3 regions of the Mycoplana sp. ABR4_002 genome follow, and region 2 is predicted to be linked to each of the others. Evidence: riboswitches for the same ligand, from Rfam matches in the RefSeq annotation. Region 2 holds a riboswitch; each other region holds the start of a gene.
The links. A riboswitch is a leader RNA that binds a small molecule or an ion and turns the genes downstream of it on or off. The one in region 2 is predicted to bind cobalamin.
Positions count from the first base shown of each region.

Region 1: another riboswitch for cobalamin. It lies ahead of nrdH (glutaredoxin-like protein NrdH); the one in region 2 lies ahead of ACXAGF_RS18960 (hypothetical protein).
Region 3: another riboswitch for cobalamin. It lies ahead of ACXAGF_RS11330 (CbtB domain-containing protein); the one in region 2 lies ahead of ACXAGF_RS18960 (hypothetical protein).

Region 1 is NZ_JBSWVO010000003.1:110,670-121,268, forward strand. It holds partial or broken gene ACXAGF_RS22880 (IS110 family RNA-guided transposase) at 1-703, opposite strand, end outside; gene ACXAGF_RS22885 (hypothetical protein) at 1,234-1,518, shown strand; gene ACXAGF_RS22890 (hypothetical protein) at 1,681-1,902, opposite strand; gene ACXAGF_RS22895 (S8 family peptidase) at 1,918-4,293, opposite strand; gene ACXAGF_RS22900 (ATP-binding cassette domain-containing protein) at 4,383-4,667, shown strand; gene ACXAGF_RS22905 (DUF6925 family protein) at 4,838-5,872, opposite strand; gene nrdF (class 1b ribonucleoside-diphosphate reductase subunit beta) at 5,953-6,942, opposite strand; gene nrdE (class 1b ribonucleoside-diphosphate reductase subunit alpha) at 6,956-9,103, opposite strand; gene nrdI (class Ib ribonucleoside-diphosphate reductase assembly flavoprotein NrdI) at 9,100-9,498, opposite strand; gene nrdH (glutaredoxin-like protein NrdH) at 9,510-9,731, opposite strand; cobalamin riboswitch at 9,972-10,186, opposite strand.
Region 2 is NZ_JBSWVO010000001.1:3,974,962-3,985,560, forward strand. It holds gene ACXAGF_RS18955 (glycoside hydrolase family 94 protein) at 1-2,039, opposite strand, end outside; cobalamin riboswitch at 2,509-2,728, shown strand; gene ACXAGF_RS18960 (hypothetical protein) at 2,831-3,046, shown strand; gene metH (methionine synthase) at 3,132-6,920, shown strand; gene cobM (precorrin-4 C(11)-methyltransferase) at 6,963-7,724, opposite strand; gene cbiE (precorrin-6y C5,15-methyltransferase (decarboxylating) subunit CbiE) at 7,721-9,001, opposite strand; gene ACXAGF_RS18980 (cobalt-precorrin-6A reductase) at 8,979-9,749, shown strand; gene ACXAGF_RS18985 (precorrin-3B C(17)-methyltransferase) at 9,713-10,489, opposite strand; gene ACXAGF_RS18990 (precorrin-2 C(20)-methyltransferase) at 10,486-10,599, opposite strand, start outside.
Region 3 is NZ_JBSWVO010000001.1:2,342,710-2,353,308, forward strand. It holds gene cobN (cobaltochelatase subunit CobN) at 1-2,810, opposite strand, end outside; gene cobW (cobalamin biosynthesis protein CobW) at 2,815-3,867, opposite strand; gene cobU (bifunctional adenosylcobinamide kinase/adenosylcobinamide-phosphate guanylyltransferase) at 3,872-4,399, opposite strand; gene ACXAGF_RS11325 (CbtA family protein) at 4,396-5,190, opposite strand; gene ACXAGF_RS11330 (CbtB domain-containing protein) at 5,203-5,379, opposite strand; cobalamin riboswitch at 5,426-5,741, opposite strand; gene ACXAGF_RS11335 (peptidoglycan-binding domain-containing protein) at 5,813-7,546, opposite strand; gene ACXAGF_RS11340 (cobyric acid synthase) at 7,717-9,177, opposite strand; gene ACXAGF_RS11345 (ABC transporter substrate-binding protein) at 9,925-10,599, shown strand, end outside.

The sequences.
Region 1 (10,599 bases), on a different contig from region 2:
TGTCGATGGTGCTCGTGAACGCCAGCGATACGACGGGACCGACACCGGGGATCGTCATTAGCAGCCGGCACATAGCATCGTTGCGCGAGATGTCCAGAACCTTCTTGTGCAACCGGGAGAATTCCTCACGCAACTTACGCCTCGCTGTCAGCAGCGGCTCCATGATTTCCTGAAGATCAGCCATGTCATTGACCAACTCGCGAAATCACTCCTCGAATTTGACCGCGCCAACGTTCCCGACCTTCAGCCCAAAATTGCGCAACAGTCCGCGAATGTCGTTTTCAATGGCGATCGCTTTTTCCTGCAGCAGCTTGCGCGCCGTTAGCAGGGCCCTTCGTTTCTGGCTCGCCAGCGTTTTAACGTGCACAGGGCGGTACAGGTTGACCCGCATCATCTGCGCAATGCCACGGGCATCATTGCGATCGGTCTTGTTCGGCTGGGCCTTCAGGAAGGCTTTTACATGGCGCGTTTCGATGCAAATCACCGGCACGCCGGCCCTGGCGAGGGCCTCGAATAGCCATTGCGATAAAGGTCCGGCTTCCAGGCCAACCCGCTCAGGATTCCAAGCCGGATCTCGCAACATCGCGATCAGGTCATCGGGGTGGCTGGGAACCTTCACCTCTCGGCAAATCTCGCCCGTTTCGTCGACAATGCAGATGGCGGTCTCTTTCACCGAGACATCAAGACCCATATAATGCTTCATGCTGCGCTTCCTTTCCGATGCTTGTGGCTGTTGCAAAACATGACCACGTTTACCATCGCTCGAAGCGCAGCACCTTCTCCTACCACCGCCGTCTAAGGGTGAGGCTCAAGCCGAATACCCCATCTTGCATAACGGGTCGCGCGCCGGGCATAGTGCCGACGGGTGATTTCAGTCCAGGCCATCGTGAGCTCCATCGAATCTTTGCAAATCCGACGGAATCACAACCTATTGAAATCACCCACTTCTTTTTGAGGCAGGCACTCAGCATTGAATGGCAGTCGGCGCCCCCGAGCGGTCGAGTATTGGAGTATCCTTGACCTCGGCGGTCGACCGGGGTTGGCTGAGGAGTGGGTTGCAAGGGTTGAGATCTGGTTATGTTATACCATTACCCGAAATCAGGTAAGACATATTATGGAACTAACATCCGGTTTCGCGAGTGTTGCTTTTTGCAGGCACCTGCAGAACACCGAACTGTTCCGTCTCGGTGTTGCCGACGCTCCCGGTTCATCCAACCGAGGCAGTTCAGGCTCATGCTCGTCCAGGCCGATCGACACGATCCGATTGAAATCCGCCGCGGATATCGGGCGCACTCGCCTCGCGCGAAAGCCAAGGCGGGTGTGGCGCCAAAACCGATCGAAGGATTCCCAACGCCGCTATTCGATTGGACCGATGATCCGCCGGATTTCCAGCAAGCACTCATCAATCATATGCGCCGGCATGGGACTCCTATCGGCATCTGCATCGCGCTGTCGCCGGCGAGAACGGAACGGCTGACCCGCTCTCTACAACGCGATCGCCGTAAGCCATTCCATTAAAACGCGGATAAAAATCCATGTCGAAGACTTTACGGCATCACTTTGTTTTTGTTTGCAATTCTTCGCGGAATCCAATTGGAAATAGGTTCTGGACCGACCGAAGCTAATATAAGGGGGATAAAAGAGGACTCGTCATGCCAATTCACGACCCCTGCACCCTTCTCAACCGACTGCTAGTAGAACCCAACGAAAGCGCTTTACGGGAATGATGCGGATTCTGATGGAGCGATTGCCAAAAGAAGAGCGATACGTTGATGGCGTTCGGCGCATGGTTCCGCCCTGCACAACCACAAACTTATTCAGGCTGCCGTCGCCAACACCGGCGTTGTAAAGGAGATTGCCGACCTTGAAATCGCCGATGAAGTTTGACGGTATCTCGACCATGTTCACTTTCCTCGACTATGGAGCAGCCAGCTGCGCCGGACGCGGCTGAACCCGGTTTCTCACCTGATCATAGAGCCTGAGTTCGCCGGGCATTGCGAGCGTGACGGCCAGGCCGAATGGCACCAGATCGTCAATGGGCGAAGCCGGATCAGGCTCTCGTTGAATTTTCAGGCGCAGATTCATGCCGTCGGCGACGACCGCTGCCTGCGCCCCGCTCCAAACCCGAGTGAAGACAGTGCCACGATTGGTCTGGTTGCCATCCGGTTGCCAGGCATCCGCCGAAATGCCGAGACCTGCGATTTCGGCTGGATCGAGGAGCTTCATCCTGACAGCGCGATAGGATTTCCGACCAGGAATGACCGGTGTGAACCAAGCCAATGTGGCGGACACCGAATGAGCACGTGCCTGGCCGCCCATCGCAGCGGGAATTGGCACCAGCACATCGACGCTTCGCTCGCGACCGAGTGATCCCACGCACCAGAAGGTAGCGCGGTCTGCAGCACAGGCGACCGCATCATTACTTTCAACCACGCCGTAGCCCAGGAAGCGGCGGATATTGTCTTTTTGACGCGGAGCCTGACCCTGCCCAAACGGCCCGAGAAGTTCTTTGACCAGACCGGCCGCCGCATTCGGCCAGCGCGCCGGGTGCACAAGAAGGGCCTTGATGAGAACAGCCCGCTGAACATTCGTCAGCTGCAGGAACTCCCGGCCGTAAGCGGCCTCCAGGGCATCGTGAATGCGATGTGCTGTGCGAGAGGCCAGCGCGGTTGCCGCACTCGTCCCGTTTGTGTACCCCTCGGCATTCTCAAGGCCGGGACGCGGTGGCGCGGCAACTTTGAGTCCCGCTCCTCGACTTGCGCTCGCTGGCGAGACAGTGATGCTCTCCGCGCTCGCGACGACGCGAAGATGTTCGCGGGCGCCCGGCATCAGGATGTCCGGCTTGACGGAGCCCGCGAAGCCGGGTCCTAAAGCGCTCGATGGGTTGGCCGTATCCAGCTCGGAATATGGATTGACATTGGCACGCGCCAACGCGCGGTCAGCGGCCGGCACCCAATCAAGATTGCGGGCGCCGATCGTCAGTCCATTGATCGTCTCCGATGGTGACAACAGCCGGCGGTCGGCTACGATTTCTGCGACCGCGTTGATCACACCGCGTGCCCGCTGATCGGCGTTGGCATCCTCGAACGCGACCCTGTTTGCAAAGGCGGCCACAGGAAATTGCGCCGTGATATTGCCGGCACTAACGAGGAACAGGATACCGAACCGGAACGCCAGTCTGTCGAGAAGGCGTGCCCAAGGCGACAGCTGCCCATAAAATGGCCGTCTGACATTTCCGAGCGACATATTTACGATGATGACATGCGGAGCCGACGGTTGATCGCCGGCGCGCATATGCATGACCGCCTGATAGATCAAATCGATGATCAGCCTGTCCGGGGGAAAGCGGTCATTGTTGCCGAGCACCGGGATGCAATGCACCTGACGCGGCAGCGGCGGCTCCGGCCTGTTTCGGTCTCCGTGGACGATGAGTGAGGCCATGGCCGAGCCATGGAAACGTTGCGAGACAAGCGCGCCAAGCTCAAGCCCAAAATGGTCTTCGACGCTTAGATGACGCTGCAGCAACGGACGGCCAGCGACCGGAACACCATCGAGAAGGGCAAGGATCGGGTCGGCGGTGACGGGTCCCGCGGCGGGCGCGGGAGCAGCTGGCAAAAGATCATTGGAGTCAATTCCGGTGACGACACTCTGCGGGCGAATGTGCATGATCGGCTCGACGCCGGCGAGACTGCCGGGAGCACGCTCGACCACAGTCCGAACGGCTGCGACAGGCAGTTCGGCTAGGATAGCATGGTAGGCAATGTCTTCAAGCCTAGAGCGACTGAGAAGGCGACCACCGCTTTGCCGGATCGCAGCGGTGACCGTCGCGTCACTGATCGCACCTACCTCGGGAGAAGCACGGAACACGAGCTCGATTTCGAGAGGAACGAGTTCGTTGTCCTCCCGACCTTCGATCTCCTCAACCAGCACATCCACATCCAACGGTTGGACGCGATCGGCCGGCCCCCAAACACGAAGGTCACGAAGACAGGCGAAGACGTCCCGCCATGGGGTAAATCCTTGCGGCAGAGCTCTGCCACCGACCCATGTTCGCCAGAGAGATTCAATCTGCTGGAGCGCCCGCAAATCCGGCACGAGCAGGTACGCGACAGGTGCCTTGTCCTCATCGTCCGGCAGCTCTTCCTCGTCGATAAGTTCGAGGCCCGGGACGTTGTTGATTGCCCGGGCAAAGGCCGCAATGCTTCCCTTCACTTCGAATACGAGGAGTCGCTCAGGCGCCAGCGCTGCTGGATCGGCACGAAGCGCGAGACCCGCCGGGTCGCGCTGCAGCACGTCTGTCAGGCGTTGAAATTGCGGGCCAAAGCAGCGGCGGAACGCGCTTACTGTCGATCTTGTGGAGGCGAATCAAGTCGTAGAGACCCTTGGACAGACTGAACCTGTCGCGTGATCTCCTGGGGCGCTTGCCGAGCTCCGTCTCCGGCGGAGAACTTCAACGGATCGCACTGTTGCGCGCGCTGCTGCTCGACCCGGTCTTCCTCTTCGCTGACGAACCGACCTCGCGGCTGGACCCGGTGACACAAGCCCAAACCATCCGGCTCATGGTCGACATCGCCGCCGAGCGGGGCCTGGCGATCATGGTCGTCAGCCACGACGAGACACTGCTCTCGGCAATGTGCGATCGTGTGATCCGCTTGGAGGTGCACTAACCACGATTGTGATGCGACGGCAGCCTTGCCGACGAATTTGAGAGCAGTCCGCCGAGCACCCGCCGTCCTCCACTCACATACTGTTTGGGCACAATTCTAAGTAAGGCGGCTGTGATGGCCTGAGCGACAGTTTCTGTCGCCAGCACAACTTGCGGTCGATTTCTTGAAGACTAACAACCAGGCGCGACTTCATCGGTTGTAGCTGGATCGCCGCCACGGTCGAGGACCTCGCGCCATTTGCCAACCAACTCTTGATAGGAACGACTGCCGAACCGCTCAGCCAAACGATACTGTTGGCGCAGGGTTATGCGTACCGTGGCATGACAAAACCGATCAGACTGCAAGACGAACCGACTTGGCGCTGCCCTTCCAGCTAGACCGTCAAGTACCGCCTTGCGGAGAATTGGCAGGTCCGGCCGGGCATAGCGTTCGAACAATTCCTGGAACCGGGCGTGATCCTCAATGTCGAACTCGCGCTCTTGCCCCCGGTTATCCAAGACAGGGTTGGGGGGGTGTAGATAACCAAGCGGCACATGATCCTTCGGGATTGGAGTATTGGCGGAATGGGTTCGATGTAGCTTCAACAGCTGTGGTAGCAGATGCGTGTGCGGTCCTGTTGGAGAAACGCCGCCAGTATCCGCCCCACCTATTTTTTGAAAAACCTCGATGCGACCTATACGGGTTAACGCGATACGGTGCGGATGGGCCTCCATCATTGCAGACATTGCCGCACTGCCGGTGTCGAACAAGCTGTACCCTGCATGGGCACGAAGGATCGCCAGCAGTTCGGGGTCGTCAGTGCGAATGCAGAAGTCGCACTGCGGCAGATCGAGGCCGATGTCAAAGAGGGTTGCCTTTCTATCGGAAGGACGAACCGCACCCTCATCCGGCCCAAGTTCTGTTAGAACCTTCCGCCCACTCATAGCTGAATCCCTTTGCGGCAAGCAGAGCGCCACGCCGTGGCTCCAGCGATGCCGTTTGGGGCTGAGGGCTTCGTAGGCGACAGAGATGACCTGTGATAGGGCTCCGTCCTCGAGCCGAATGGCGCCCCGCGGCGTTGCGCGTACATAGGACGCCACGGCGTATTCTTCGACATGCTCGCCTTTGTCGTGATGGAACTCAGCGACAGCGCCGAAGGAGCCCATGCTCCATCCAGATTTCGGATCAGCGAGGCTATCCTTCAAGAGGTCCCGGATATTTCGCACGGCCGATCATCCTTCACTATCAATGTCTTCTCCCCACGCACGGTGCGCAGTGATTGAATCACCGTCGGGTTGCCGGCCAGCTAGAAATTCCAGTCCTCGTCCTCGGTCGCCACCGCTTTGCCAATTACGTACGAAGAGCCGGACCCCGAGAAGAAGTCATGGTTCTCGTCTGCGTTGGGCGATAGAGCCGAGAGGATTGCCGGATTGACCTTGCAGGCTTCTGGTGGAAACAGCGCCTCGTAACCGAGGTTCATCAGCGCCTTGTTGGCGTTGTAATGCAGGAACTTCTTGACGTCCTCGGTCAGGCCAACGCCATCATAAAGCGCCTCTGTGTACTTGGCCTCGTTGTCGTAGAGCTCAAGCAGCAGCTCGAAGGCAAAGTCCTTGATCTCCTGGCGGCGCTCCGCCGAGAGCCGCTCCAGTCCGAGCTGGAACTTGTAGCCGATGTAGTATCCGTGGACGGCCTCGTCTCGGATGATCAGCCTGATCATGTCGGCGGTGTTGGTGAGTTTGGCGCGGCTCGACCAATACATCGGCAGGTAGAAGCCGGAATAGAACAAGAAGCTCTCGAGGAAGACACTCGCGACCTTCTTCTTCAGTGGATCATTTGAAGCATACTGTTCCATGATCAGCGCTGATTTGCGCTGCAGGAACTCATTCTCCTCCGACCAGCGATAGGCGTCGTCGACATCCGGCGTCAGGCAGAGCGTCGAGAAGATCGAAGAGTATGAGCGCGCGTGTACTGCTTCCATGAAGGATATATTGGACAGCACGGCCTCCTCGTGCGGTGTGGCGGAGTCTGCCATCAGCTTCACAGCGCCAATGCCATTCTGGATTGTGTCGAGCAGCGTCAGGCCGGTGAAGACGCGGATGGTGAGTTTCTGCTCCTCCGGCTTCAGTGTCGCCCATGACGGGATGTCGTTAGAAAGTGGCACCTTCTCCGGCAGCCAGAAATTTCCGGTGAGCCGGTTCCACACCTCGAGGTCCTTGTCGTCCTCGATGCGGTTCCAGTTGATGGCGCGCACGGCGCTGGCAGCCTTCGGGGTCTTGGTTTTCATTTGGATGTTCATGGTCGTCACCGGTTCAGAGGGCGCACGAGACACAGCCCTGCACTTCCGTGCCGGACAGCGCCATCTGGCGAAGGCGGATGTAGTAGATGGTCTTGATACCCTTCCTCCAGGCATAGATCTGCGCGCGATTGATATCGCGGGTCGTGGCCGTGTCACGGAAGAACAGCGTCAGCGACAGGCCCTGGTCGACGTGTTGGGTCGCTGCGGCATAGGTGTCGATGATCTTTTCGGGACCGATCTCGTAGGCGTCTTGATAGTAGTCGAGGTTGTCGTTCGTCATAAAGGCTGCGGGGTAGTAAACGCGGCCGATCTTGCCCTCCTTGCGGATTTCGATCTTGGAGACAATCGGGTGAATCGAAGAGGTCGAGTGATTGATATATGAGATAGAACCGGTCGGCGGCACGGCCTGGAGGTTCTGGTTGTAGAGGCCGCCTTCCATCACGGCCGTCTTCAGTTCCAGCCAGTCTTCCTTCGTCGGAATGTGAATGCCCGCCTCCTCGAAAAGGCCTCTCACCTTCTCCGTCACCGGCAGCCATTCGGCTTCCGTGTACTTCTCAAAATATTCGCCGGTAGCGTATTTCGAGCTTTCGAAGCCCTTGAAGCTCCGCCCCTTCTCCACCGCTAGCCGGTTCGATGCGTGAACGGCGTGATAGGTCACGGTGTAAAAATAGATATTGGTGAAGTCGATACCTTCTTCCGAACCATAATAGATGCGTTCGCGGGCGAGATAGCCGTGCAGGTTCATCTGGCCAAGGCCGATTGCGTGACTGTCGTCGTTGCCCTTTTCCACCGAGGGAACGGACGAGATGTGGCTCATTTCGGAGACGGCGGTCAGCGCCCGGATCGAGGTCTCGATCGTCTGGCCGAAATCAGCCGAATCCATCGCGGCTGCAATATTCAGCGAACCGAGATTGCACGAAATATCCTTGCCCATCTTCGCGTAGGACAGGTCGTCGTTGAATTCACTCGCCTCGCTGACCTGCAGGATTTCCGAGCAGAGATTGCTCATCGTGATGCGGCCGGCGATCGGGTTGGCTCGGTTCACCGTGTCCTCGAACATTATGTAGGGGTAGCCACTCTCGAACTGGATCTCGGCGATGATCTGGAAGAAGTCGCGCGCCTTGATCTTCTTCTTGCGGATGCGGCCGTCCTCAACCATCTCACGGTACTTCTCCGTCACGGAGATCTCGGTAAAGGGCACACCATAGACGCGTTCAACGTCATGCGGCGAGAAGAGGTACATGTCCTCGTTGTTCCGCGCGAGCTCGAAGGTGATGTCCGGGATGACGACACCGAGGGACAGCGTCTTGATACGAACCTTCTCGTCGGCGTTTTCGCGCTTGGTATCGAGAAAGCGCATGATGTCGGGGTGGTGGGCGTGAAGATAGACCGCCCCCGCCCCTTGCCGCGCGCCTAGCTGGTTGGCGTAGGAAAAGCTGTCTTCCAGCAGCTTCATCACGGGGATTACGCCGGAGGACTGGTTCTCGATCTGCTTGATCGGCGCGCCCATCTCGCGAAGGTTCGTCAGCGACAGCGCGACGCCCCCTCCCCGCTTGGAAAGCTGGAGCGCCGAGTTGATCGAACGACCGATGCTCTCCATATTGTCTTCGACCCGCAGCAGGAAGCAGGAGACGAGTTCGCCGCGCTGCTTCTTGCCGGCATTGAGGAAGGTTGGTGTCGCGGGCTGGAAACGGCCGGATATGATCTCATCGACAAGGTCTCGGGCGAGCTTCTCGTTGCCCCGCGCCAGCGTCAAGGCGACCATGCAGACACGGTCCTCGTAGCGCTCAAGGTAGCGTTTTCCATCGAAAGTCTTCAGCGTGTAGGACGTGTAGTATTTGAACGCCCCGAGGAAGGTCGGAAAGCGGAACTTCTTGTCATAGGCGTGTTCGAAGAGATCACGCACGAAATTGAACGCGTACTGGTCCAGAACCTCCTGCTCATAATAACCCTCCGCCACCAAATAATCGAGCTTTTCTCGGAGGTTATGAAAGAAGACCGTGTTCTGATTGACATGCTGGAGGAAATACTGCTTCGCCGCCTGCCGGTCCTTGTCGAGCTGGATTTTCCCCTGTTCGTCATAGAGGTTCAACATTGCGTTGAGCGCGTGATAGTCCAGCGCCGTGATTTCCGGCGCTTTCGCCGGCTTTTCAAGCGTCATCGTGTCCAAAGTCGTTCTAGCCCCTGTCTGACGTTGTCGACATCCTCGTCCGTTCCGAGTAGTTCGAAGCGGTAGAGGAAAGGCACCGCGCACTTGGCGGAGATGATGTTGCCCGCGATGGCGAATCCGGTGCCAAAATTGGTGTTCCCCGCCGAAATCACGCCGCGGATCAGGCTGCGGTTGCACGGGTTGTTGAGGAAGCGGATGACCGGCTTCGGCACCGCCCCCTTCGCCCCGCCTCCCCCATAGGTTGGGGTTACCAGCACGAAGGGGTGGACTACTTCGGGCGGTTCCTCGCTTGCATCGAGCGGCAGGCGCAGGACTTCAACCCCGACTTTCTCGACGAACCGATGGGTGTTTTCCGACCGGCTGGAGAAATAGACCACTCCGCCCATCGTGCCGGGCCTCAAGCGAGTGCGCTGATCATGTCAGGACGGAAGCCGGCCCAATGCTGCTCTCCGGCAATAACAACAGGAACCTGACGGTAGCCGAGGCCCTGTACGAGGGCATACGCCTCTGCATCTTCGGAAATGTCGACGACGCTGTAGTCGATGCCTTGGCGGTCGAGCGCGCGTGTCGTTGCGGTGCACTGAACGCAGGCGGGTTTGGAGTAGACAGTGATGGCCATGGCTTTCCTCGTATCTGACAAGCGGGCATAGGAGACCGTCCGGCCATCCGCCGATGGCCGTCCGACGCAAATTTAAGGGCATAGCGGCCGCCTGAAACGGCGGGACGCGGGATGCGACCTACTCGCGTGGGTGAGCTGGAAAAAGGATCGACATGACTTCACCCCGAGGCATTTTGCGGGGCACCAGGGGAGGCGCTGAGGCGACATTGCTCAACGCTCGCCTGCCGGACACCCCGCCCGTGGACGTTCATGTGCGAGGCAGGTCTCCTGGCTCGCGGATCATCACATTCACCCACCTTCCCAAGGCATTTGCGCCTCAGTGGTCAACGGACGAACGCTCACCGCTTACAGTTGCGGGGGCAGCTCCGGACTCACTCCACCATCATGGTCGAACCGGATTCCCATCTTAGCCTTCAACTCAACGAATCGAAGGAACCTCGAACACTACATATAGTAGACCAGACAAAAATTGCGTCAATAGCTGGCGACAATTCCGAAGGACGAATTGGAAATTGTCTCTGTCGGCTGTGGATAGCGGGGACGCTGAGGGCAATCCACAGGAAGCATGACGGCCGGGGCTCGCGCGCTCTTCCCTTGATCGTTGGGGTAGGGCACTGGCCATCGCCCTAGGAGCGGGTTAGCCTGTCTTTGAAACACCTGGCCACCACCTAGCGCAGCTTTGCGCAGTTCACTGGCCGCAGCGACCATGTTCACCAGCGCCGGCTCGTCCTCATCCCATTTGCGAGCTTTCAGGCCGCAGTCGGACAAAAGGAGATCGGTCATCTCCTAAACCTCCGGCACACGCGGCGAGTGGAAATCCCTGGATTTTAGTCATCCGGGGGTTAGTCGATTTGCGACGCCTTTGATG
Region 2 (10,599 bases):
GTCGAGGCCTCGTCGCCGGTCGTCAGCGACGGCGTGACGCGCGGCTGCAGGATGCTGTAGCCGGCGACGACCTGTTGCGTCTGAGGGTCGATCTGCGGGCGGTTGATGGGGTGGAACAGCTTGCCGACGAGCTTGGTCGCCGCGTCACGCATCAGCCGCGTGTCGGAATCGAGCGTGAGCACGTACTGGACGTTCCCCGGCACGACGTTGGCGCCCGGCAGGAAGCTGGTGTCGCCGTCACCGCGCAGGAGCAGGTTGAGCTCGTGCAGCTTGCCGCGCTTGCGCTCCCAGCCCATCCACACCCCTTCCTGCGGATTGAACAGCCGCCGGCGGTGCAGCAGGTAGAAGCGGGTGCGGCCGTCATAGGCATAGCGCGCCGACAGCAGCGCGATCTCGCGCTTGGCATATTCCAGCACGTCGAGGTCTTCCGGCGTCTCCTCGACCTTGCTGTCGGTCCAGTCGCTGACCAGCGCGAAGTAGATCTCCCCGCGCGGATTGGCGAGGTAGTGGACCTCCAGGTTGCGCACCAGTTCGTCGACATGGTCGCGCTTGGCAATCAGGCACGGCACCGCCACCAGCGTGCGGGCCTCCTCGGGGATGCCCTCGCGGAACTCGTAGCCCACCAGCCGCGACGGCTTCACCACGAGGGTCACGAGTGTGTTGAACAGCCCGACCGCGCCCTCCGAGGCCGGCAAGGCGAACAGCACCAGCATGATCAGCCAGGCGCCGTCGGGGATGTCCATCTGGTCGAGGAAGAAATAGACGCCGATCATCGCCAGCAGTGTCAGGACCGTCACCGGGCCGGCGATCGCGAACCAGTTGAGGGCGCGGGTAATGCGGATGAGGTGCTGCAGCAGCGACGGGCGGTAGCCGATGCGCTCTTCCAGCAGCCGGCGCTTCGCGCCAACCAGATAGGTGCCGACATTGGCCTCGCCCGCGCCGGCGACGTGGCCCGCGGCCATGTCCTCGGCCGTCATTTCGAGCGCCGTCCGGGTTACCTCGAGTTCGCTCCGGCCGGACCGGCGGGCGAGCTTTTCGATCGTGTCGCGATAGGCGTTTCGCGAGCCGAAGTCGAGGTCGTTGTAATCCGACCCTTCGCGCAGCGCCGCGTCCAGCCGGCTGACGCTTTCCACCCAGACCGGCCATTCCGTGTCGTCGATGGCGCGCAGGCCCTTGATGAGATTGCTCATCGTGGCGTTGCCATGCGACAGCCGGTTCTGCTCGGCGACGAGCACTTCTTCCAGATCGCTGCCGCGCGCCTCGATCTGTTGCTCGAGCCACTGGATCGCCGCGCCGGAAGCCTGCAGTCCGTCGCGCAGGCGATAGAGCAGCTGGGCGACGAACGTGTTGTCGGCGACCAGTTCCTCGATCTCGCGCAGGATCACCACGCTGCGCTCGGGATCGTTCAGCCGGATCAGTTCGTCGGCGATCTCGTTCGCCTTGCGGCGCATGCCGCGCGACCGTTCGACGCGAATCGAGATGCGACGCAGGTTCTCGATCAGGATGAAGCGGATGATCGACGGCAGCGCCCACAGTTCGCCGATCTTCAGCGCCTCCACCTTCTGGAAGCCCTCGACGATGGCCGTCAGGCTCTCGCGCGAAACGCTGCTGTGGGTGTGGGCCACGTAGAGCCATCCGAGCGCCATCGTCCGCGGAATCTCGGCCGCGCCGACCTGCATTGTCGGCAGCTGGCGGTAGAAGCGGCGCGGGAAATCGCGGCGCACTTCCTGGACCGCCTCCTCGACCACGTAGTAGTTGTCGAGCAGCCACTCGGCGGCCGGCGTGATGGTCGCTCCCGCTTCGACATCGCGCGCGACGGTGCGGTAGACGCGGAAGATCTCCCGCTCGTTCTCCCGATGCCGGGCGCGGAAGTCGAAGGGCACGAAGGCCGGCAGGGCGCCGGCACCGTTGCGCGCCAGATCCTCGCCGCAGGCGCTAAGCTCCTCCAGGGTGAAATAGGTACCCCGGATCGAATCGTTGTAGTCGACCTGCCTGGGTTCCGCCTCGCGCGGCGACGACTGTGGTCTGTTGTGCAGCATCAGCTTGTTTTTCTGGTTTCGAGCAATATTGGGATATCCGGCAATCCTCGGACTGCGGAACGCATTCAGCGGGCGAGCGTCACCCGTGTGCCGCTGCAGGCCATGACGACTTCACGCGTCTCCTCTGGTGCCGCCGCCGCTCCTCCGGCCGGGCATCGCTAAGGCCGCGCACTCCGACGGAGGCGCGCAATGGCTCAGGCGACACGCAAATGTGCATCGTGGCCGCGTGGTGCATGAAAACGGCACGTTTTAGCCGCTCTGGAAAGCAGTTGCAACAAGGCGGCAGGGCGATGGGACGGCTCCATGGCAGGAACAGGGGCAAGAACGGACCGGTCGGCGGACATCCGGCCAGCACTAGGCGACCGGCGGTGAACGGAGGCTGAACGCAATCGGCGCGCGCCGGTTCCCGCAACCGCGCGATTTCTGTCGAGGAGGGCGTCGCCGGCGTTGACAGGACCGCGGCCATCGGCTCAGGTGACGCCATCAGGGTTCTTCCGAGTCGGTTCCGACCCGGAGGCTAAGAGGGAAGCCGGTGCAATGCCCCGACGGGCATCCAGGCCGGCGCTGCCCCCGCAACTGTAAGCGACGAGTGGCTGTCGCCCATGCCACTGGCACGACAAGGTGCCGGGAAGGCCGGACAGCCGCAACGACCCGCGAGCCAGGAGACCTGCCCTGATGAACTCGTAACGTCCATGGGCGGGGTGTCCCAAGGGTGCGCTTGCTCCGCGTCAATCGCGGGACTCCAGCTCGCGTGCGTCCGGTCATCCCCCAATTGCAGATTGGGGAAGTCAATGTTTGCCACCATCGAAACCGCGCCATCGCCGTCCGGGCGGCCGGAATCCGTCTTCATATCCTGGCTGCTCTGGCAGCCCCGCGGGGCCGACCTGCAGCGCGAGGCCATGAAGGAACTGGGCAAGCTCGCGCGCTTCGCCGATCGCGACCCCGACATCGTCCGGCTGCGCGATCTGTTTGCGGCCCTGGCCGGCCGCTCCGGCAGGCCGCATTGAGCGCCAACGACATAAAGACATATTGACATAAAGATGCCTTTATGTGATCTCCGATGCAGAAATTCTGCATCGGAGGGGCTTTGCCATGGCATCGGCCGACCTAGCGGACCTGTTCGGTCCCGAACTTCCACCCCGCAACGGCAAGGACATCGCCGCCGCATTGAAAGCCGCCGCCAGCGAGCGGATTCTCGTGCTCGACGGCGCGATGGGCACCGAGATCCAGGCGTTGGGTCTGGTCGAGGCCGACTTCCGCGGCGCCCGCTTCGGCGACTGCGCCTGCCACCAGCAGGGCAACAACGATCTTCTGACGCTCACCCAGCCGGCTGCGATCGAGGACATCCACTATCGCTACGCCCTCGCCGGTGCGGACATCCTCGAGACCAACACCTTCTCCTCGACCACGATCGCGCAGGCCGACTACGGCATGGAGGACATGGTCTACGAGCTGAACCGCGACGGGGCGAGGCTGGCGCGCCGCGCCGGCCTGCGCGCGCAACAGAAGGACGGTCGGCATCGCTTCGTTGCCGGCGCGCTCGGCCCGACCAACCGCACCGCCTCGATCTCGCCCGACGTCAATAATCCCGGCTATCGCGCCGTCACCTTCGACGACCTGCGCATCGCCTATGCCGAGCAGGTGCGCGGCCTTCTCGACGGCGGCGCCGACATCATCCTGATCGAGACCGTCTTCGACACGCTGAACGCCAAGGCGGCGATCTTCGCAGCCCGGGAGGTGTTCGCCGAGAAGGGCATCGAACTGCCGATCATGATCTCCGGCACGATCACCGACCTGTCCGGCCGCACGCTGTCGGGCCAGACGCCGGAGGCGTTCTGGAACTCGGTCCGCCATGCCGCGCCCTTTTCGATCGGCCTGAACTGTGCGCTCGGCGCCAACGCCATGCGCGCGCATCTCGACGAACTCGCGACGGTCGCCGACACGTTCGTCTGCGCCTATCCGAACGCCGGGCTGCCGAACGCCTTCGGCGCCTACGACGAGACGCCCGAACAGATGGCCGGGCAGATCGAAGGCTTCATGCGCGACGGTCTCGTCAACATCGTCGGCGGCTGTTGCGGCTCGACGCCGGCCCATATCGCCGCGATCGCCGCGGCCGCCGCCCGCCACAAGCCTCGGCCGATCCCGGACATTCCCCGCCACATGCGCCTGGCCGGGCTCGAGCCGTTCACGCTGACCGGCGACATTCCCTTCGTCAACGTCGGCGAGCGCACCAACGTCACCGGCTCGGCGAAGTTCCGCAAGCTGATTACCGCCGGCGACTATGCGGCCGCGCTCGAGGTCGCGCGCGACCAGGTGGCCAACGGCGCCCAGGTGATCGACGTCAACATGGACGAGGGCCTGATCGATTCGCAGAAGGCGATGACGGAGTTCCTCAACCTCGTCGCCGCCGAGCCCGACATCGCCCGCGTGCCGGTGATGATCGACTCGTCCAAGTGGGAGGTGATCGAGGCCGGCCTGAAATGCGTGCAGGGCAAGCCGCTGGTCAACTCGATCTCGCTGAAGGAGGGCGAGGAAGCCTTCCTGCACCATGCGAAACTCGTACGCGCCTACGGCGCCGCCGTCGTCGTCATGGCCTTCGACGAGAAGGGCCAGGCCGACACCCGGGCCCGCAAGGTCGAGATCTGCACCCGCGCCTACCGGCTGCTGACGGACGTGGCCGGCCTGCCGCCCGAGGATGTCATCTTCGATCCCAACATCTTTGCCGTGGCCACCGGCATCGAGGAGCACGACAACTACGGCGTCGACTTCGTCGAGGCGACCCGCGCGATCGTCGCGACACTGCCGCACGTGCACGTCTCCGGCGGCGTCTCCAACCTCTCCTTCTCCTTTCGCGGCAACGAGCCGGTGCGCGAGGCGATGCACGCCGTCTTTCTCTATCATGCGATCCAGGCCGGCATGGACATGGGCATCGTCAATGCCGGCCAGCTCGCCGTCTACGACACGATCGAGGCCGGGCTGCGCGAAGCCTGCGAGGACGTCGTCCTCAACCGCGCGCCGAAAGCCGGCGGCACCGCGACCGAACGGCTGCTGGAGATCGCCGAGCGCTTCAAGGGCGTCGGCGGGATGGAGGCCCGGGAAAAGGACCTCGCCTGGCGCGACTGGCCGGTGGAAAAGCGGTTGGAGCACGCGCTTGTCAACGGCATCACCGAGTTCATCGAGGCCGACACCGAGGAGGCCCGCCGCGCCGCCGAGCGGCCTCTGCACGTCATCGAGGGGCCGTTGATGGCCGGCATGAACGTCGTCGGTGACCTCTTCGGTGCGGGCAAGATGTTCCTGCCGCAGGTGGTCAAGTCCGCCCGCGTGATGAAGCAGGCGGTCGCCGTGCTGCTGCCCTTTATGGAGGCGGAGAAGCAGGCGAACGGCGGTGCGGCCCGCGAGAGCGCCGGCAAGATCCTGATGGCCACCGTCAAGGGCGACGTGCACGACATCGGCAAGAACATCGTCGGCGTCGTGCTCGCCTGCAACAACTACGAGATCATCGACCTCGGCGTGATGGTGCCGGCGGCGAAAATTCTCGAGACGGCCAAATCGGAGAACGTCGATATCATCGGTCTTTCCGGCCTCATCACCCCCTCGCTCGACGAGATGGTGCACGTGGCCGGCGAGATGGAGCGCGAGGGCCTCGACATCCCCCTCCTCATCGGCGGGGCGACGACCAGCCGCGTCCACACCGCCGTGAAGATCCATCCCCGCTACGACCGCGGCCAGACCGTCTACGTCACCGACGCCAGCCGCGCCGTCGGCGTGGTCTCCAGCCTGCTGTCGCCCGAGGCCAGGGCGGGCTACGTCGAGACCCTGCGGGCCGAGTACCGCAAGGTCGCCGACGCCCATCTGCGGGCGGAGGCCGAAAAGCAGCGCCTGCCGCTGGCACGGGCGCGCGCGAACGCCTTCAGGCCGGACTGGCCGGCCTACCGGCCGAAGACGCCGTCCTTCCTCGGCACCCGCGTCTGGCAGGACTGGGACCTGGCCGAACTGGCCCGCTACATCGACTGGACGCCGTTCTTCCAGACCTGGGAGCTGAAGGGCGTCTATCCCAGGATCCTCGACGACGAGAAGCAGGGGGCCGCCGCCCGCCAGCTCTTCGCCGACGCGCAGGCGATGCTGGACAAGATCATCACCGAGCGCTGGTTCACGCCGCAGGCGGTCGTCGGCTTCTGGCCGGCCAATGCGGTCGGCGACGACATCCGGCTGTACGCCGACGACAGCCGCACGGACGAGCTTGCCACGTTTTTCACCCTGCGCCAGCAATTGTCCAAGCGCGACGGCCGCCCGAACGTCGCCCTGTCGGATTTCGTCGCGCCGCAGGCAACAGGCATTTCCGACTATGTCGGCGGGTTCGTCGTCACCGCCGGCATCGGCGAGATCGCCATCGCCGAACGCTTCGAGCGCGCCAACGATGACTATTCCTCCATTCTGGTGAAGGCGTTGGCCGACCGTTTCGCCGAGGCCTTCGCCGAGCGCATGCACGAGCATGTGCGCAAGGAGCTCTGGGGCTACGCGCCGGACGAGCGCTTCTCCCCGCAGGACCTGATCGGCGAGCCCTATGCCGGCATCCGGCCCGCTCCCGGCTATCCCGCCCAGCCGGACCACTCCGAGAAGACGACGCTGTTCCGGCTTCTCGACGCCGAACGCCAGATCGGCGTCAGCCTGACCGAGAGCATGGCGATGTGGCCAGGTTCGTCGGTCTCCGGCCTCTACATCGCCTCGCCCGAGAGCTACTATTTCGGCGTCGCCAAGGTCGAGCGCGACCAGGTCGAGGACTACGCGCGACGCAAGGCCATGCCGCTCGCCGCGGTCGAGCGCTGGCTCGGCCCGATCCTCAACTACGTGCCCGGACCGGCGGCGACCGCCGCCGAATAGCAGCCTCCGGAACGCAGGCCAATCGGCCCCCGCGGTACGGCGCTACGCGCCGCGCCCGCGGAACCGTCGCTGATAGGCCGGATCGTAAAGCGAGCTCTCGCGAAAGTCGCCGGCCGTCAGCGTCGGCCCGACGAAGATCAGCGCGGTGCGTTCGATCGGTTCGGCCGCCACCTTGGCGGCGATGTCGGCGAGCGTGCCGCGCACGACCCGCTCGTCCGGCCAGGACGCCTTGACGACGATCGCGACCGGGCAGTCGGCACCGTAAAGCGGTGTCAGCTCGGCCACGACCTGTCCGAGCGCGTGGATGGCGAGATGGATCGCCAGCGTCGCGCCGGTCTCGCCGAAACCCTTGAGCGTTTCCCGGCTCGGCATCGGCGAGGCGCGCCCGGAGACGCGGGTCAGCACGAGGCTCTGCGCCACCGCCGGGATCGTCAGCTCGCGCTTCAGCGCCGCCGCGGCCGCGGCAAAGGAGGGCACGCCCGGCGTCAGCGTATAGGCGATGCCGTGCCGCTCCAGCCGGCGGATCTGCTCGGCGACAGCGCTCCAGACCGACAGGTCGCCGGAGTGCAGCCGCGCCACCTCCTCGCCCGCCGCGGCCGCGCGCAGGAACTCCGCCTCGATCTCGTCGAGCGACATCGGCGCGGTGTCGATGATGCGGGCGCCGGGCGGGCAGTACTGCAACAGCTCCGGCGACACGATCGAGCCGGCATAGAGGCAGACGGGGCAGCGGCCGATCAGGTCGCGGCCGCGCACGGTGATCAGGTCGGCGGCGCCCGGTCCGGCGCCGATGAAGTGGACGGTCATGCTGTCTCCTTGCGATTGTCGGCCGGCTTCGTCCAGCTCCATTGCGTCACCGGCATTGCCGGTCGCCAGCCCGTCATCCGTCCGACGGGCGCCGCGCGGGCGATGTCGATGCGGGTCAGCGCTCCGCCGAGCCGCGCCTGCGCGGCAAGCAGCACCGCTTCCATCTCGGTCGTCACCGCATTGGCAACCAGCCGGCCGCCGGGTACCAGCGCGGCAAGTGCCGCGTCGAACACGCCCGCCTCGCTGCCGCCGCCACCGATGAAGATGGCATCGGGCACCGGCAGTCCGGCCAGCGCCGCCGGCGCCTCGCCCTCGACGACGGCAAGCCCCGGCACGCCGAACCGGGGGGCGTTGCGCCGGATCCGCGCCGCCCGCTCACCGTTCGCCTCGACCGCGATCGCCCGCAGCGAGGGATCGGCCAGCATCCACTCGATTCCGATCGAGCCGGAGCCGGCGCCGATGTCCCACAGCAACTCGCCCCGCCGCGGCGCCAGCGCCGACAGCGTCAGCGCCCGCACCTCGCGCTTGGTGATCTGGCCGTCGTGTTCGAACAGCGCGTCGTCGAGCCCCGGCGCGCAGGGCAGCACCCGCGCCGCGACGCCGGCAGCGACCTCGACCGCGCAGACGTTCAGCATGTCGACGGCGTCCATCGAAAACCGGTCCGCCCGCTGCGTGCCGACGCGCTCGCGCGGCCCGCCGAGCGCCTCCAGCACCGTCAGCATCGACGCGCCGAAGCCGGCTTCGGTGAGCAGCGCGGCGAGCTTGTCCGGCCCGTCGCTGTCGGAGGTGAGTGCGAGAATCCGGCTACGGGGATGCAGGTGCGGCCGGACCAGGTCGAGCGGACGACCGTGCAGCGAGACGCAGGCCGTGTCCTGCAGCGCCCAGCCCAGCCGCGAGGCGGCGAGGCTGAAGGCGGACGGCGACGGCAGCACCGTCATTTCCGCCCGCGGCACATGCCGCGACAGCGTGACGCCGACGCCATGGTAGAACGGGTCACCGGAGGCAAGCACCACCACCGGCCGGCCGCGCTCCGCCAGCACCGCGGCCACGGACCGCTCGAACGGGCTCAGCCACGTCCGGCGCTCGCCGGTCATCGCCGCCGCCGCCAGTTCCAGGTGCCGCGCTCCGCCGAAAACGGCCTCGGCGCGCGCGATCGCCGCCTTGGCCGCGTCGCCGAGACCGGCTAAACCGTCCTCGCCGATGCCGACGATCGTCAGCCAGGGCGCGGCGACGGAAGAGATGGACGGATCACGCGTGGACAAGAAACGAATCCTCATTCTGGGCGGCACGGCCGAGGCGCGCGCGCTGGCCGGCCGGCTGGCGCCGCGCGGCGGCGTCGAGGCGACGCTGTCGCTTGCCGGCCGCACCGTCGATCCCGCGCCGCAGCCGGTTCCGGTACGCACGGGTGGCTTCGGCGGCGCGGACGGACTTGCCGCCTACCTCGCCGACAACCAAATCGACCTTCTGGTCGACGCCACCCATCCGTTCGCCCGGCGGATCAGCGCCAATGCCGAGCGGGCGTGCGAACTTGCGGCCACGCCGCTCATCCGCCTCGAGCGCGCCGGCTGGCAGGCAGAGGTCGGCGACCGCTGGACACGCGTGGCCACCCTGCAGAAGGCCGTGGCTGCGCTTGGCGGCCCGCCGCGCCGCGTCTTCCTCGCGATCGGGCGGCAGGAGGCCTTCCATTTCAACGCAGCGCCGCAGCACCACTATCTCGTGCGCAGCGTCGATCCGCTCGACCCGCCGCTGCGCGTGCCCTCGGTCGACTATGTTCTGGCCCGCGGCCCCTTTGCCGTCGAAGACGAGATGGCGCTGCTCCGCGACCACCGTATCGACCTGGTGGTGGCGAAGAACAGCGGCGGCACGGCGACCTACGGCAAGATCGCCGCGGCCCGCGCGTTGCAGCTGCCGGTGATCATGGTCGACCGCGGCACCGGCGGCCGGGCCGTCGTCGCCGAGACCGTGGACGAGGCGCTGCGGCTGATCGATCATGTCGCCTCCGGCGGCAGGAAGCGCGGCGTATAGACGAGGTCCGGCCGGTCGGCGCGCGCGATCACGCGCGTCTGCGGCGAGCCAATGATGACGCAGGTGGCCATGTCGGCGCGCGCCGCATCCGCCTCGCCGAGCGGCATCACCAGCATGCGCTCGTCCGGGCGTCCCGCGGCGCGTCCGAAGATCACCGGCGTCTCGACCGGAAGGACGCCGCGCAGGATCTCGAACGCCTGGCCGAGCTGCCACGGTCGTGCCTTGCTGATCGGATTGTAGAGCGCGATCACCAGCCCGGCCTCGGCCACCATCCGCAGCCGCCTCTCGATCACCGGCCAGGGCTTGAGGTTGTCGGAGAGCGAGATCGCGCAGAAGTCATGGCCGAGCGGCGCGCCGATCCGGGCAGCCACGGCCAGCATGGCGGTGACGCCGGGCACGACGACGAGGTCGATGCCGCGCCATGCGGCGGGACCGGCATCGATCGCCTCGCAGACCGCGGCCGCCATGGCGAAGACCCCCGGATCGCCGCCGGAGACGACGCAGACATGGACGCCGGCGGCCGCCCGCGTCAGGGCCGCCTGCGCCCGGCTCAGTTCCTCGCGGTTGTCGGACGCGACCTTGATCTGGTCCGCTCGCAGCGCCAGCCGGTCGACATAGGGGAAGTAGCCGAAGAACTCGGTCGCCGCCTCGACCGCCCGCAGGGCCTCGGGCGTCATCTGGTCCGGGCTGCCCGGCCCGGTGCCGATCACGTACAGCGTACCAGGGCGCGTGTCGCTCATGGCCTGCCACTCCAGCCGGGCACGAGCACGAGCGAGAAATAGGGCGCCTTGTCGTCCAGCTTCTCGGACAGGCGGATCGACCGGCTCTCGGCCATCGTGCCGCGCTCGAC
Region 3 (10,599 bases), 1.6 Mb from region 2:
ATGTCGTCGCCGCCCGTGCGCATGTTCGAGGTGCCCCAGGCGGTGATGCCGAACGAGGTCGGCCACTCGCCGTGGTCCTGGGCATAGCGGGTGACGAGCATCTCGGCCGATTTCCGCCCCAGTTCCCAGGCCGCCGGCGTCGGCACGGCGCGGCTGTCGACCGAGTAGAAGTTACGCCCCGTCGGTAGCACGTCCGGCCGTCCGCGCGTCGGCGCGCCGGAGGGGCCGGGCTCGACGAACCGGCCGTCGAGACCGCGCAGCAGCGCCGCCATCTCGGCCGCGCCGCAGGCCTCGATCGAAGGCCCGATCGTCGTCCTGACCTGCTCCAGGACCGCGCGCGTCGCCGCCCAGCCCTCCGGACAGGGCAAATCGCCGGCGATGAGCTTGGCCGCCAGTAGCTCGATCCGCTCGACCGTGTCGCCGGCGGAGCGCCACGGCGCCTCGACCTGGCGAGCGAGGATGTCCGGCCTGTCGCCCTCCCAGGGATCGGACGGAACGCAATCGAGCGGGTCGAAGCCGGTCCCTTCCGGCGCCAGTGCATCCGCCGCGATCGCGCGCTGCAGGCTGGCATCGCCGCCCTCGCCCAGTCCGCGCGGCACGCGCGCGAGCGCCAGCGTCAGGTCGGTCAGGAGCCGCCCCGTCGGCGAGACGCCGAACACATGCAGGCCGTCGCGGATCTGCATCTCCTTCAGGTCGCAGAGATAGGCGTCGAGCTTCTGCAGCGCCGCCTCCTCGCCGTCGGACCTTGAGATGCCCGCGTCCTGGTCAAGGCCGATGTCGCGAACGAGATCGAGGATCTGCCGGCTGAGCAGCCTGATCCGGCGCGGGTCGCCGCCGGACGCGTCGTAGTATTCGTCCACCAGCGCTTCCAGGTCCTTCAGCGGCCCGTAGGTCTCGGCGCGCGTGAGCGGCGGCGTGAGGTGGTCGATGATCACCGCGGCGGAGCGACGCTTGGCCTGGGTGCCCTCGCCGGGGTCGTTGACGATGAACGGATAGAGGTGCGGGACCGGCCCGAGCACCGCCTCCGGATAGCACGCCTCCGACAGGGCCAGCGCCTTGCCCGGCAGCCATTCGAGGTTGCCGTGCTTGCCGACATGGACGACCGCGTGGACCCCGCACGCCTGCCGCAGGTAGGCGTAGAAGGCGAAGTAGCCGTGCGGCGGCACGAGGTCGGGCGAGTGATAGGTTTCCTTCGGGTCGATATTGTAGCCCCGCGCCGGCTGGATGCCGACGAGTGTGCCGCCGAAGCGGGCCAGCGGCAGCGCGAACACCTCGCCGGCGACGAAGGGATCGGCCTCTGGTGCGCCCCAGCGCGCCGTCACACCCTCCTGAACCTCTGCTGGAAGAGAGGCGAAGAATGTCTTGTATTGATTCAGGGAAATCGTTTCCCGGACCTCGCGCCCCTCGCCGGCGGCGTTGGTCGGCCCCGCCATCAGGTACGCCATCAGTGCATCGCCGTCGCCGGGCAGGTCGCCGACCGCGTAGCCGGACGCCTGCAGGGCGCGCAGGATCTCGAGCGTGCCGGCGGGCGTGTCGAGGCCGACGCCGTTGCCGAGCCGGCCGTCGCGGTTCGGATAGTTCGCCATCACCAGCGCGATGCGCCGCCCGCCGGCCGGCGCGCGCCGGAGCCGGGCCCAGTTGGCGGCCAGCCGGGCCGAGAACGCGATCCTGTCCTCGGCCGGCTCGAGGCTGACGATATTGGTCTCGACCGCCGCATCCCAGCGCGCCGCCGCCTTGAAGGAGACGGCGCGGGCGAGCACCCGCCCGTCCACCTCCGGCAGCGAAACGTTCATGCCGAGGTCGCGGGCCGTCAGCCCCTGGGCCGAGTCCTGCCAGGCCGCGCGCGATGAGCCGGAGAAGATCACCTGCAGCACCTGCGCACCGGTCTCGTCGAGGACGGTCGGCTTGCGGCGCGCGCCGGGAGCCGACACGGCAAAGCTGGTCGCGTTCAGGACGACCTCGGGTCCGGCGGCGACAAGGGCGGCCCGCACCGTCTCGATCGAGGCGGGGTCCTTGAGGCTGGAAACGAACAGCGGCAGGGCCCGCACGCCCTCGGCTTCGAGCGCCTCGATCAACAGCTCGACCGGCCGCGTCTCGCCGCTCTGGACATAGGCGCGATAGAAGCAGATCGCCACCGTCGGCACAGGTTCGACCGCCACCTCGCCATCCCCAGGCGCGCCTGCGGGTCCGGCCTTGCGGTCAACCTTTTCCAATGCAGCTGGCGCCGGGCACAGTCCGGCCCAGGTCCCGGCATCGACGACGCCGCGGCCGGGCCACCAGATTCCGGCCTTTTCCAGTGGCACCGCCGGCGCCGGCCGCTCGCCGCCGAACACGAGCGCGTCCGCATAGGCGAGGAAACGGGCGGCATTTTCCGCCCCGCCCTCGTTGAGGTAGGCCCACAGCCGCGCCCGGTCCGCCTCGCCGATGCGGTTGAACGGCACAAGCCCGGCGTCGGGCCGGTCGTCACCGGGCAAGGCGACCATCGCGATGTCGTTCGCCACGGCGGTCGCGTGCAGCGCCTCCAGCACGTAGCGGAAGTAGCTCGCGCCGCCGAGCGCGCGCACGACGATCAGCTTCGCGTGCCGCGCCGTACGCTCGACATAGGTGTCGACCGACATCGGGTGCGCCAGCGTTCCGAGGCTGGCGAGCCGCAGCCGCCCCCGACCCTCGCGGCCGCGATGGGCCGCCGCGATCGACGCCAGTTCCGTGTCCGCCGCCGAGAGAAACAGAATGTCGCCCGGCGACTGGCCGAGGTCGATCGCCTCCTTGCCGTCGGCGATCGTGCCTTTCTGGGCGAGGAGGAGATGCATGGCGTCAGGCCGCCGCGGCGGTGATCGAAGCGCGCACGGCGGCCTCGTCCATGCCGTGCAGGCCGATGACGACGAGGCGCGTGCCGCGAGCCTCGCCGGGCTTCCAGGCGCGCTCGAAATACTGGTCGATGCGGCTGCCGACCGCCTGGATCAAGAGGCGCATCGGCTTGCCGGGCACGTCCGCGAACCCCTTCAGGCGCAGCACGTCGTGCTCGGCGATCAGGCCTTTCAGCCGCTCGACGAACCGGGCCGGCTCAGCGACGGCGCCGAGTTCGACGACGAAACTGTCGAACTCGTCGTGATCGTGTTCCTCGCCGTTTTCGTGCTCCAGTTCGTGATGCGACTTGCGGTTGGCGATGTCGTCCTCCGTGCCGATGCCGAGGCCGAGCAGGACGGCGGCGGCAACGTCGCCGTTCCGGGCCTCGATCATGGCCGGCTTGCGGGCGATGCGGGCGGCGACCTCCTCGCGCACCGTCCTCAGGCCGGCGGCGTCGATCAGGTCGGTCTTGTTGAGCACGATCAGGTCGGCGGCGGTCAGCTGGTCCTCGAACAGTTCCTCCAGCGGGCTCTCGTGGTCGAGATTGTCGTCCTCGACGCGCAGCGCATCGACGCGGTCGTGGTCGTCGGCAAAGCGTCCCGCGGCAACGGCCGCGCTGTCCACCACCGTGACGACGCCGTCGACGGTCACCTGCGTCTTGATCTCCGGCCAGTTGAACGCGGCGACGAGCGGCTGCGGCAGCGCCAGGCCGGAAGTCTCGATGACGATGTGGTCCGGGCGGTTCTCGCGCTCCAGCAGCTTCGACATGGTGGGGATGAAGTCGTCCGCCACGGTGCAGCAGATGCAGCCGTTGGTCAGCTCGATGATATCGTCCTCGCTGCAGGCCTCCGCGCCGCAGCCCTTCAGCACCTCGCCATCGACGCCGAGGTCGCCGAACTCGTTGATGATCAGCGCGATCCGCTTGCCGTTGGCGTTCTGCAACAGGTTGCGGATCATCGTCGTCTTGCCGGCGCCGAGGAAGCCGGTGATGACGGTTGCGGGAATCTTTTGCTGGAGCATGTGCTCAACCCTTCATTTTCAGCGGCAGGCCTGCCGCGACAAAATAGACTTCGGCGGCAAGCGAGGCCACCTTCTGGTGCAGCCGGCCGGCATGGTCGCGAAAGTCGCGCGCCATCCGGTTGTCGGGCACGATGCCCAATCCGACCTCGTTGGAGACGAACACGAGCCTTCCGGGCGAATGCACGATCGCGGCCGCGAGGTCGTCATAAGCCGCCGCCATGTCGCGGCCCTCGAGCATCAGGTTCGTCACCCACAAGGTCAGGCAGTCCACGAGCAGGACCCGGTCCTTGCGCGCTGTTTCACGGATGCGGTCCGCAAGCGCCAGCGGCTCCTCGTGCGTGACCCAGCCGTCGCCGCCGCGTTGTGCCTGGTGCTGCTCGATTCGCGCGCGCATCTCCTCGTCCCAGGCGCGGCCGGTGGCGATATAATGCTTCGAGAGGCCGGTCTCCGCGGCCAGCCGCTCGGCAAAGGCGGACTTGCCGGAACGGGCACCGCCCAGAACCAGGACGGCTCCGGGCGATGTCGTCATCATCGGTCGGCCTTGGCGATCTTCTCGTTGGCAAAGCCCAGCGACAGGCCGAGCACGATCCAGAAGAACAGCGTCGTTGCCAAAGCCGCCACGGCGAACTCCGCTCCGAGCACGGCCGGAACGTTGCTCGAAAGGTCATCCGGTTGCGGCGCGCCATAGAGGTGCGGCGCGGCGACCAGGAGGACGCCCAGGACCTTCGCGGCGATGCCCTCTTTCAGGATCAGCAGGTAGAGCCCTCCGGCCGACAGGACGACCGTCGCCAGCCACCAGCCCTGCCGGCTGGCAAGGTCGGCGGCGGGAAAGCCCGGCAGTTCCGGCGGCAGGCCGATCGCCGGCAGCAGATGGACCGCCAGCCAGCCCGCCGCTCCCCAGATCGCGCCATTTGCGACCGTGATCGGATTGCCGGCCAGAAGACTGACGGCCGCCAGCAGCAGGGCGAAGCCGGCGCCGGTCACCAGGTTGGCGAACAGCGTGCCGGAGAAGCGGCTCATGCCGAACAGGATGCCGCCCTCGCCCTCATGCACCTCGCCCGCATGCGCATAGGCCGGCGTTACGGGCGAAAGGTAGGCGGCGAATTCGGCAACGGCGGCGCCGATGCCGAGCGCCGAATGCTCGTGGGTCGCCTGCGGCTGCGCTTCGGTCTCGGCGCCCGCGGGCGCCGGTTCAGCCTCGCCGCCTTCATACTCTTCGGCATGAAGGATCAGCGGAATCACCCGCGCCTCCTGCGCCACGGTCATGAGGGCGCCGGAAAACAGCCCGGCCACCAGAGCGGCCAGGAGATATCGAACGATCATGTCACGCGCCCCTTAGTGGCAGGGAAAGCCGTAGGAGTGACGCGTGTCGTGCGCGGTGTCGTGCAGCACCGAGGAATTGGCCAGCCCAGCGCCGAACACCAGGAAAGCGCCGAGCAGCAGTGCCGTGATTCCTGCGTAGAGGCGATCGTTGAGCGAGAGAGAAGTAGAAGAAACGTTAGAAGCAGCCATGACAACCTCCGTGCTGGCGTAGGGGAAAATTCCCGGAATCGGGCACGATGCCCTTCATTGGCCGGCAGGTCTCCTGGCTCGCGGCGTCCGGCGCATTCGCGCCGACGGCCTCTCCTCGCCTTCCCGGGTTGTGAGCGGCATGAAAGGCGGACGATTCGTAGAAATAGAGGCGTCCAGACCCCGGTTCATCATGCCGCCACCCAGTGGCTTTGCCGGTCGTTCGACCGGCCGGATCGGCCTCGCCACTCTACAGTCGCGGGGTCGGCCGTGATTGGAGCGCCCTGATTGGGTCCACCCCGTCACGTTCCCATTTAAGCGCCGTTCCGTCTCCGGACAGGCGCACCATCCAATAGTGGGATGATTATGCCCGCCGGCCGTCGAAGTCAATCGACTGCCAGCGCCATCCATCCTTCGAATACCGGCGTGGGCGCCGTCAATAGCCGGGACCGCTGATGCCGAGGCCACCGCGATAGACCGGCCCCTCGTAGTAGCCGTCGACCGGACCTTCGTAGTAACCGCCGACCGGTCCCTCGAGGTAGCCGTCGACCGGTCCCTCGTAGACGCGATAGCCGCCGTAATACGGGTCGCGCTGGTAGCGTTGCCGCGCCACCCGCTGGCGATTGCGGTTCTCGACGAACTGCGCCGCCTCGCGCAGTTGCCGGAACTGTTTGCGCGTCAGATAGCCGTCGGCGCGCTGACCGGCCGAGCGTTGCCAGGCGGCGATCGCCGCGCGGGTGCGCGGACCATAGACGCCGTCGATCCCGCCGGTACCGTAGCCGAGGGTGTTCAGCCAGCGCTGCGCCTGCGCCCGCGTGCCGGGCTCCAGGTAGGCCTCGCGTGCATCGGGCGACGTCTCGTAGATCGTCGTCCGCGACTGCAACTGCTGCCGCGCGGCCGGCTGGGGCGCCGGGCTGGACGCGGTTGCGCCTTCCTCGGCCGGCCGTTCCGCGGCCGGCTTCTTTTCCAGCGCCGCCAACCGCTGGCGCGCTTCCGCCGCGAACTTGCCTTCGGGAAAATCGCCGAGATAGGCCTGGTAGGCTTCGGCGTCGCCGTTCAGCACCGCCCGGCTCCAGGCGTTGTCCTCGCGGCGCGCCAGCCGTTCCGTCGCTGCATCGTCGGCCTTGGTCGGCTCGGCGCCGGCCGCCTCGCCGCTACCGGTCGTTACCTCGGTGATGGAACCTGACCCGCCCTCGCGCTCGGCCTGCGGCCGTACATGGGCGCTCTCTTCGGAATCGCTGGCTCCGTCGGCGGCTTCGGGCGGATCGGCGTCCGCCGCCTCATCGCTCGTCACGGGGTCCGTGTTCGCCGTTGCCTGCGCGGCCGCATCCGCCCGCGCCCGGGCCTCGGCGGCCGCTTGCGCCTCCTGCTCGGCCTTCAGCCGCTGCGCCTCCGCCGCTTCCTCGGCCCGCTTGAGCTCGGCCTCTGCCGCGGCGATGGCAGCCTCGGCCTTGGCCCGTTCAGCGGCGGCCGCGTCCGCTCGCGCCTTCGCCTCGGCCGCGGCCTGTTCTTCCTGCTCGGCCTTCAACCGCGCTGCCTCGGCCCGCACCTGCTGCTCGGCCTTCACGCGCGCCGCCTCCGCCGCCGCTTCGGCGCGCTTGCGCTCGGCCTCGGCCGCCTTGCGCGCAGCCTCCGCCTTGGCTTCGGCCGCTCGTCTTTCCTCCTCGGCCGCGCGCGCCTCTTGCTCCTTGCGCAGCCGCTCGGCCTCGGCCGCCCGCCGGTCGGCCGCCTCGGCGGCCCGCCGCTCTTCGTCGACCTTGGCCTTCTCGGCAGCGATTCGGGCATCCTGTTCTGCCTGCAGCCGTTCCGCCTCGGCCGCCTTCTGCGCCGCCTGCGCTTTCTCCTTGTCGGTGGCTGCACCGGTCGTCTTGCCGGCGGCCGCGCCCTGCGCGCCCGTTGCCGCCTTGGCGGCCCCTGCCGCGTTCAGTTCGGCCAGGCGCAGCCGCGCCATCGAGGCGAAGGTGCCGCTCGGATACTGCTTGAGATAGTCCTCATAGCCTGCCGGATCGCTGCCAGACGAAACCTTCTGCCACAGAGAAAACTCCGATTCCCACCGCTTGCTGGCGCTGACGCCGGGCTTGCCGTCCTCCGCCCGCACCGCGGGACTGCCAGCAAGGACAAGTCCGAGCAGAGCCGTCAGACCGAGTTTTGCGAAATGAGCGCTGGTCATGCAGAATTCCCTTTCACACTGCGGGCGTCCGCCACGGCTGGACGCCATTCTAGGCATTTGCATCGGAATCGGGCGCAACTTTGGTGGCTACCCTGCCGGATGAAGATGACGGCTTTACAGACTAGTCCACTGGAAATGACGGCCCGGCGCGCTGGGATAATCGTCGTTTCTCAGTCACTTTTCATCAGCGCATCCAGCCAGCGCGGATCGAGGGCGGCCTCGAGTTCGGCGGCCACCCCATCCAGCGCCGCGTCCACCGCCCCGCGGTAGTCGAAACCGCCGCCGGCAATGCCGAACTCCGCCAGGAGCCGGGCACGGAACGGATCGCTGGACAAGAGCCCGTGCAGATAGGTGCCGAATACACGGCCGTCGGACGAGGTTGCCCCGTCCGGGCGGCCGGCGATCTCGACCGGGGCCCGAGCGCAGTCGGGCCCGCTCGTGCGGCCGAGATGGATCTCGTAGCCGTCGAGCGGCACATCATAGGCGAGCGACCGGGCGCTGCTGTTGCGCACCGTCTTGGCCGGCGCCATCTCGGTCTCGACATCGAGGAAGCCGAGCCCCTCCACCGCCCGTTCGCCGCCTTCGATGCCGAGCGGGTCGGCGACGCGCCGGCCCAGCATCTGGTAGCCGCCGCAGATGCCGATGATGCGGCCACCGCGGCGATGGTGCTGGACGAGATCGCGGTCCCAGCCCTGCGCGCGAAGATCCTTCAGGTCGGCAATGGTCGATTTCGAGCCTGGCAGGACGACGAGCCCGGCATCGGCCGGGATCCGCTCGCCCGGGCGCACGAAGACGAGATCGACGTCGGGTTCCTGGCGCAGCGGGTCGAAGTCGTCGAAATTGGCGATGCGCGACAGGACCGGCACCGCCACCCTCAGCGCGCCCGGCCGCCCGGCGGTCAGCCGCTCAAGCACCACCGAGTCTTCGGCCGGCAGGTGCCGGGCGTGTTTCAGCCAGGGCACGACACCGAAGCACGGCCATCCGGTGTGCCGCGCGATGGCGGCGATCCCGTCGTCGAAGAGGCTGACATCGCCGCGGAACTTGTTGATCAGATAGCCGGTCACCATGGCGCGGTCCTCCGGCGCCAGGATCGCCTGCGTACCGACCAGCGAGGCGATGACGCCGCCGCGGTCGATGTCGCCGACGAGAACGACCGGAACGCCGGCCCGGGTGGCAAAGCCCATGTTGGCGATGTCTCCTGGCCGCAGGTTGATCTCCGCCGGCGAGCCGGCGCCCTCGACCACCACGAGGTCGGCGCCCGCGCCGATCGTCTCGAAGCTGTCCATCACCGCGCCGAGCAGCTTCGGCTTCAGCGCCTGGTAGTCGCGCCCCCGCGCCTGACCGTAGACCTTGCCCTGCACGACGATCTGGCTGCCGGTGTCCGACTGCGGCTTCAGCAGCACCGGGTTCATGTGGACCGAGGACGGCACCCGTGCCGCCAGCGCCTGCAGCCACTGGGCGCGGCCGATCTCGCCGCCGTCGGCGGAGACGGCGGCATTGTTGGACATGTTCTGCGGCTTGAACGGCCGGACCGTCAGGCCGCGATTGGCGGCGATCCGGCACAGGCCTGCGACCAGTACCGTCTTGCCGACATCGGAGCCCGTTCCCTGCAACATGATCTTGCGTGTCATCGGCCTTCCCTAGCATCGGCCCGCACGGCGGCAAAGTCCTGAAAGCGCCGCGCCGATGCGGTCAGGCGCCCCGGCCGCCGGCCGGATCCGGCACCGATGCGTCCGATCGAGGGGATGGCTCGAAAAGAAAAAGCCGCAGCACATCGCAATGATGCCCGCGGCTGGTCCGATACATGGACAAGGCCGGAAAAACGCACCGGCGAAATCGACCCCGGTACGCGATACCTGATCCGGGGACCGGCAGTCGCTTCGCTGCCGTGAACACAGCAATAGCCGCTCATCGTTACCGGATCGTTATTGAGAGCTTAAGCAATGGTGAATCACGCCTGAATAATTGAAGCAGAAGCATTTTATGACCCGGCGGACCATTGCCGGCGGCGGGCTCGGCTGCGACGGCCCGGCCCATGGCGGCACTGCGGTTGCGGTCGGCCTGCCACTCGATGCCAGGCTCCCGATTTCGGCACCCCGGATGCGGCCGGCCGGCCACCCCTGAAAGGTTGATTTATTTGTCGGAATCCTTACGCTGACGCTGCGATCGAAATGCGCTCGGCCCAATGGCGAAGTGGTCGCCGGGGAGCGGGGCGAGACAGGTATGTCACGCAAGCAGAGTATCGACTTGCCTGACCGCTTATCGACCGGGCCTGTCGAACGCGGCGACGGCAGACAGGAGACGACGGCAGACAGGAGTTGCAGTGCCCTGCGCCTGCCCAGATGACCACTGCACCAAGACTGGGAGGTCTTACGACCATGAAGAAGCTGTTCGCTTCAACCGTCCTCGCCGCAGGTGTCTACGTTCTTGCCGGGTCCGCGCAGGCTGCCGATTGCGGCAGTGTGTCGATCGCCGAGATGAATTGGGCCTCGGCCGGCGTCGCCGCGCATGTCGACAAAATGATCCTCGAGAGCGGCTATGGTTGCACCGTGACGCTGGTGACGGGCGACACCATGCCCACCTTCACCTCGATGAACGAAAAGGCGCAGCCGGACCTGGCGCCGGAATTCTGGGTCGATTCGGTGCGCACGGCGCTGCAGGCCGCGGTCGCCGAGGGCCGGTTGATCCAGGCAGCGCCGCTGCTGTCCGAGGGCGGCGTGCAGGGCTGGTGGATCCCGAAATTCCTGGCCGACGCCCACCCCGACATCAAGACCGTACAGGATGCGTTGAAGCATCCCGACCTTTTCCCGGCGCCGGAGGATGCCTCGCGCGGTGCGGTGTTCAATTGCCCGCCGGGCTGGAGCTGCCAGATTTCCACCGCCAACATCTACAACGCCCTGGACGGGGAGACGCACGGGTTTGACCTGGTCGACACCGGCTCGGCCGCCGGCCTCGACGGCTCGATCGCAAACGCGTTCGAAAAGAAGACCGGCTGGCTCGGCTACTACTGGGCGCCGACGGCAATCCTCGGCAAGTACGAGATGATCAAGCTT